One region of the Streptomyces sp. NPDC004542 genome, then DNA from elsewhere that is predicted to be linked to it. Evidence: riboswitches for the same ligand, from Rfam matches in the RefSeq annotation. Region 1 holds a riboswitch; the other holds the start of a gene.
What was found. A riboswitch is a leader RNA that binds a small molecule or an ion and turns the genes downstream of it on or off. The one in region 1 is predicted to bind S-adenosylmethionine.
Positions count from the first base shown of each region.

Region 2: another riboswitch for S-adenosylmethionine. It lies ahead of ABZX30_RS28640 (putative leader peptide); the one in region 1 lies ahead of ABZX30_RS10975 (ABC transporter substrate-binding protein).

Region 1 is NZ_JBEXLP010000013.1:112,019-115,352, forward strand. Features, by position in the region: gene ABZX30_RS10970 (ABC transporter permease) at 1-196, opposite strand, end outside; gene ABZX30_RS10975 (ABC transporter substrate-binding protein) at 193-1,842, opposite strand; SAM riboswitch class IV at 2,096-2,205, opposite strand; gene ABZX30_RS10980 (2-oxoglutarate and iron-dependent oxygenase domain-containing protein) at 2,534-3,334, shown strand, end outside.
Region 2 is NZ_JBEXLP010000070.1:21,918-25,251, reverse strand. Features, by position in the region: gene ABZX30_RS28650 (LLM class F420-dependent oxidoreductase) at 1-774, shown strand, start outside; gene ABZX30_RS28645 (DUF1684 domain-containing protein) at 837-1,661, shown strand; SAM riboswitch class IV at 1,750-1,863, shown strand; gene ABZX30_RS28640 (putative leader peptide) at 1,898-2,014, shown strand; gene ABZX30_RS28635 (ABC transporter substrate-binding protein) at 2,217-3,334, shown strand, end outside.

The DNA of each region.
Region 1 (3,334 bases):
TGAGGCGGTCGCCGAAGGCGGCGCTGATCGGGTCGCCCGTCAGCCGCATCAGGAAGAAGACCAGGCTGACCAGGATCAGCACGGTGGGGATGATGAGGAGGAAACGGACCACCAGGTAGCGGGCGAATCCGATCCCGGCGGCGCCGTCGGCCGGGGTGCCGACGGCGCCGGGGGTCTCCCGAGTCAGAGCGCTCACTTCTTCGAGAGCCCCGCCCAGCGGAACTGGTACGTCGCATCCAGTTCGGCCGGCACACCGCTGACGTCGCTGCGGGTGACGATGGCGGTGGAGCCCTGGAGCAGCGGCAGCAGCGGCACCTGCGCGGCGGCCCTGTCCTGCGCCTGCTTCAGCAGCCCGGTCCGCTTCGCGGCGTCCGTCTCGGTCTCCTCCTTCTTGATCAGCGTGCGCACGGCGGGGTCGTCGTAGCCGTTGGCGACCCAGCTGTTGGCCGAGTAGAAGGGCGAGAGGTAGTTGTCGGCGTCGAGGTAGTCGGCGTACCAGCCGAGCTGATAAAGCGGGTAGAGGTGCTTGACGCGGTCCTTGCCGTACTGGCTCCACTCGGTGGACTGCAGGTTCACCTTGAACATCCCGGTGGCCTCCAGCTGGGACTTGATCAGCGCGTACTCGTCGGCCGAGGACGAGCCGTAGTGGTCGCTGTTGTACTGGAGGTTGAGCGTGACCGGGGTGCTCACCTTCGCGGCCTTCAGCCGGGCTGCCGCGGCGGCCTTGTCGGGGCCGCCCTTCTTGTCGCCGTAGAGCGACTTGAAGGAGGGGGTGGCGCCGGTCAGGCCGTCCGGGACGGAGCTGTAGAGCGGCTGGTAGGTGTTCTTGTAGACCTGCTGGGCGAGTTGGGACCGGTCGACCGAGTCCGCGACCGCCTGCCGGACGGCGAGGGCCTTCTTCCCGTCGGCGTTCTTCGTCTTGGTGCCGTACGGCTGGGTGGCGAGGTCGAAGACGATGTAGCGGATGCCGTTGCCGGAGCCGGTGTGGACCTTGACGCTCTTCTGCTTGCCGAGGTCGTCCAGGTCGGCGGTGGTGAGCGTGCGGTAGACGGCGTCGACGGTGCCCTGCTGGACGTCGAGCTTCAGGTTGCCGGCGTCCGTGTAGTACTTGAGCTGGACGTTCTTGGTCTTCGGCGTGCCCAGCTGCCCCTTGTACTCCGCGTTGGAGGCGAAGGACACCAGCGAGTTCTTGTCGTAGCTCTTGATGCCGTACGGCCCGTTCCACGGCTTGGCCGCGACGATCGACTTGTCGTCGAGGATCTTGTCCGCGGGGAACACCTGCTCGTCCACGATGTAGCCGGCGGCCGTGGACAGCACCTGCGGGAACAGCGTGTCATTGGCCGACTTGAGGGTGAAGACGACCGTGGTCGGGTCCGGGGCGGAGACCGAGGCGATGTTGTACAGCAGTGACGACGGGCCGTTCTCGTCGGCGATCTTCAGGTCCCGGTCGAAGCTGAACTTGACGTCCGAGGACGTCAGTTCGTGGCCGTTGGCGAACTTCAGGCCCTTCTGAAGGGTGACCGTGTATTCCTTGGGCCCGGTCAACTTGATCCCGCTGGCCAGCTCAGGGGAGACGTCCGCTGAGCCGTTCTTCTGGCTGAGCAGGGTCGCGTAGACCTCGCTCTCGATGGTGCCGGAGCCGGCGTCCCACGCACCGGCCGGGTCGAGGCTGGTGACCTGGTCGGTCGTACCGACGGTGATCGCTGAGCCGGAGCTCGCGGTGCCGCCGTCCTTGCTGCTGGTGCAGCCGGTCAGCGCCACCAGGAACGCTGTGCCGAGGGATACCGCGCCGAGGCCGGAGCGAAGGGGTCTGCTCGGCGCCGGGCCGCTGTGGAGTGCCATCAGGAGTCTCTGCTTCCGCGTCAGGGGTGCGTGAGGCAGCCGTGGCGCAGGGCTGTGCCATGGCGTGCGAGATCAGGCAGGAAAAGAGGGGGTTTACACCGACGGGTGGTGGCTCTGCCGACCGTCGGAGGGCGGAATCAGCCCGTACACAGACAGCTGGACACCAGCAGCAAATCGACATGGAGCCGGGAGCACAGCATCAAGGCTCTCGCCATGCCGTCCTCCCGGGTTCTGGCCCGCCTCGGGGCCGATGTGAGCGCACTTGCAGAAAGAAGAGATCCGCCGAGCCTTCACCTGGGGCACCCCACTGCGTCGAGGGTTGCCGTCCGGCCAGCCAGGGCTTGATCACCGGAACTCGTAGCTCGCGCTCACCGTAGATCGGCTGCTCTACCGGCGTCAACACCGCCCCGGAACGGCCGGACCCGGCGGAACGCATGGTGGACGTATCCATCCCGGGTGTGCTTTCATCCGGCCATGGAGACCTCTGGCACGGCACACACGGTGCTGCTCGACCCGTTCTGGGGGAGCCGCCGCGCCGACCAGTTCGACCAGGTCTGTTGCTGACCGCCGTCCCACGGCCCGCGACCTCGTTCCCTTCTTTCTGACTGCTCGTTCCGGCTGCCTCCGACTAGTTCCTGTCCAGGGCGGGTTGCGAGGGCCGGTCGGCTGCCGTTGCCGCGAAGGAACTCCCATGGCTCAACTCACGGTCCTGCCCGTCATCGACATCTCTCGCTTCCGCACCCCGGACACGGACCGGGCCGCCTTTCTCGCCGAACTCCGGTCCGCGGCACACGAGGTGGGCTTCTTCTACGTCACCGGACACGGTGTCCCCGCAGCCCTGCGGGACGAGGCGCTGACCGCGGCACGCGCCTTCTTCGCCCTGCCCGAGAAGCGGCGGCTGGAGATCGAGAATCTGAACTCGCCCCAGTTCCGCGGCTACACCCGTACCGGGACCGAGTACACGGCGGGCAGCGCCGACTGGCGGGAGCAGATCGACATCGGCCCGGAGCGGGCGGCGTTGGAGACCGGTCCGGACGACCCCGACTACCTGCGCCTGATCGGCCCGAACCAGTGGCCCTCCGCGCTCCCGGACCTCAAGGACATCGTGCTCCGCTGGCAGGCGGAGGCGCTGCGAGTCAGCCGGGAGGTGCTGCGTGCCCTCGCCGCGGCGCTCGGACAGGACGAGGGCTACTTCGACCAGTGGTTCGACGACGAGGCCGCCGTCCACGTGAAGATCGTGCACTACCCGCCGCGGCTCGCGCAGGACGCCGACCAGGGAGTGGGCGCGCACAAGGACTACGGCTACCTCGCCCTCCTCCAGCAGGACGACGTCGGCGGACTCCAGGTGCAGCGCGAGGACGGCGGCTGGATCGACGCGGTGCCCGTGCCCGACGCCTTCGTGTTCAACATCGGGGAGATGCTGGAGATCGCCACCCAGGGCTATCTGAAAGCCACGCGGCACAGAGTTGTCAGCCCGCAGCCGGGCGTCGAC
Region 2 (3,334 bases), on a different contig from region 1:
GTCGGACGCGAGGTGCCAGGACTGCGGGTCGGCACCTCCGCGATCCCCGTCGTCGGCCGCCACCCGCTGCTGGTCTCCAGCCAGGCCCAGACCGCCCAGGCCGCGACCCACGGCCGCTACCACCTAGGCCTGGCCCTGGGCACAAAACTGCTGAAGGAGACCGGCTTCGGCCTCCCCTTCGAACGCCCCATCGCCCGGCTGCGTGAATTCCTCACCGCCCTGCGGCAGTTGATCGAGACCGGCACGGCCGACTTCCACGGCGCACTGCTCACCGCGACCACCCCGGTCCCGGCGCGGGTACCGGGTGCCGAGAGCGGTGTCCCCCTGCTGGTCGCCGCGATGGGGCCGCAGGCGCTGCGGGTCAGCGGTGAGCTGGCGGACAGGATCCTGCCCTACCTGGCGGGACCGCGCGCCCTGGAGGAACACATCGTGCCCGCCCTGACCGCCGCGGCCGAGGCCGCCGGTCGTCCCGCGCCCAGGATCGTGGCCCTGGTGCCCGGCGTGTTCACCGACGACGTGGAGGCGGTGCGGGCCAAGGCCACCGAGAACCTCGCGTTCTACGAACAGATCCCGTCCTACGCGCGGGTCATCGAACTCTCCGGCGGCCGGCGAGCTGCCGACCTGGCCGTGATCGACGACGAGAAGACCGTCGGAGCCGAGATACGCCGTTACCGCGATGCCGGCGCCACCGAGGTCGTGTTCTCGGGCACCGAGATCGCGGGAGAAGCCGACCGCCGACGCACCTGGCCGCTCCTCGGCGAACTGGCCCGCTGAGCACGCCGGTCGGACCGACGGCCCGACCGGCCCCCCTGCACCCCCGTGACGAAGGAGAACCCATGACCACCGAGGCCACCACGACCGACTTCCGTGCCTTCACCGAGAACTGGCTGGAGTGGTACCGCGCCCAAGAGGCCAGGCTCGCCGGCCCGCACGGGTTCCTGGCGATCACCGGCCTGCACTGGCTCGACGACCGGCCCCAGCGCTTCCCGGACGCGCCCGGTGCGTGGCGTACAGGCCCCGACGGGGTCGTCGTAAACCTCGACGACGGCGAGGAGCTGGTCGTCGACGGAACGCCGGTCCACGGTGAACACCACTTCGGCGTGCTTCCCGAACGCGGCGGTGTCGACGCGGTCTGGGGAGACGCCGTCATCGAGGTCGCCAAGCGCGGCGGCAACGACATCGTGCGCCCCCGGCACCCGGACGCGCCGCTGCGCACGGCCTTCACCGGAACGCCCGCCTACGCCCCCGACCCGCGCTGGGCCGTGACGGGCCGCTACATCCCCTTCGACACGCCACGGCCGACCACCGTGGGCGCCGCGGTCGAGGGCCTTGAGCATGTGTACGACGCTCCGGGCAGGGTCGAGTTCGAGCTGGACGGGCAGCAGCTGTCGCTGACCGCGTTCCCCGGCCCTGGTGCGGGCCGGCTGATGGTGCTGTTCACCGACGCGACCTCCGGGGTCACCACCTACGCCGCCAACCGGGCCCTCGCCCTGGAGCCGCCCGCCGCCGACGGCAAGGTCGTCCTGGACTTCAACCGCGCCACCAACCTGCCGTGCGCCTACACGGACCTGGCCACCTGCCCGCTGCCCCCGGCCGAGAACCGGCTGCCGGTGGCGATCGAGGCCGGCCAGAAGATCCCCCGCGAGCGCGGCGGTTCCTGAGCCGGACCCGGTGCCGGCCCGACTGCCCCTGCAGCGCGTCGCTTTGCGGCATTGACGTACGACAAGAGCCCTCCGTACGATCACGAACGGCATTGAGTGTCAGCGTCAAGCCCTGGCTCGCTGACCGGCAACCCTACCGCGCGGTGGGGTGCTCCAGGTGAAAGCCCGGCGGGATCACCGAGGATCCCCGCAAGCGCGTGGCCCCGTGACCGGGGCCGGAAATGTGGAGGACCGGCATGCGGCACGGTGGTGACCTCAGCGCCCGCTTCGCCGGCGCCACCGTGTTCTCCCGGCTCTCGCGTCGGCGCCACATCGACCTCAAGCGCTCGACCAGCTGCCTCTGTCAGGCCTGACGGCCCCTTCCGCCGCCGGTCGTAGTCCGGCACGCACCGGCCGTCACCGCACCGCCTGCGGCTGACCCCCGCTCCGCCCTGATCCCTGTCTGCACAGCGCTTCCCCGCCACCGGTCTTGTACCGGCGGGGGCCGCACGCCCATGCACGTTCGTGCCTTGTACGGCGCCTTCTTGCCTGGTGACACGAGTAGGAGAACCCTCCGTGAACGCGCTTCCGGCTTTCAGAGCCCCCCGCTGGGCGCCCCTCGCCGCCCTGCTGACCACCAGTGTTCTGCTGACCGCCTGCGGTTCGGGCGACGACTCCAGTAGCGGAAGCAGCCGGCCGAAGTCCGGTGGCACCCTGACCTTCGCGGTGGGTTCCGACGCCGGCTGCGTGGATCCACAGCAGGTCGGCAGCAACGAGAGCATCTACTCGGTGCGCCAGACCGTGGACTCCCTGACCGACCAGGACCCCAGGACCGGCAAGATCGTGCCGTGGCTCGCCAAGAGCTGGGACATCAACGCCGACGCCACGGAGTTCACCTTCCATCTGCGCTCGGGCGTCACCTTCAGCGACGGCTCCCGGCTGACCGCGCAGGTGGTCAAGGACAACTTCGACGCGGTGCCGAAGCTCGGCGCCCTCGGGGTCCTCGCCCAGGGCTATCTCAGCGGCGTCAAGAGCACCACCGCAGTGGACCCGCTCACCGTCAAGGTGACCTTCAAGGAGCCCAACGCCCAGTTCATTCAGGCGACTTCGACCCACTCGTTGGGCATCGAGTCGTCGGCGAGCGTGAAGAAGACCCCGCAGCAGAAGTGCAGCGACGGTGTGATCGGGTCGGGGCCGTTCGTGCTCAAGCAGTACGTCCAGAACCAGTCGATCACTCTGGCCAGGCGCACCGGCTACGACTGGGGCTCCTCGCTGTGGTCCAAGCAGGGCGAGGCCTACCTGGACAAGCTGATCTTCAAGGTCGTCCCCGAGGCGGGGGTGCGGGCCGGCAGCCTCCAGTCCGGGCAGGTGGACGCGATCAGCAGCGTCGGCAAGGCCAACGAGGCGGCGCTCGGGGGCGGTCAGGTCACCTTGCTGCGCCGGGCCAACCCCGGCGTGGTCTTCGGGCTCGGCGTCAACAACTCGCGGCCGCTGCTGAAGGACGTGAAGGTGCGTCAGGCGATCCTGGCGGCCATCGACCGCAAGCAGATCACCGACACCGTGTTCCCGACCGGCACCCAGCCGGCGACCAGCGTCCTGGCGCACACCACGCCCGACTACACCGACCTCTCCTCGGGCCTCGCCTTCGACGCGGCCAAGGCGAAGTCCGCGCTGGAAGCGGCCGGTTGGAAAGC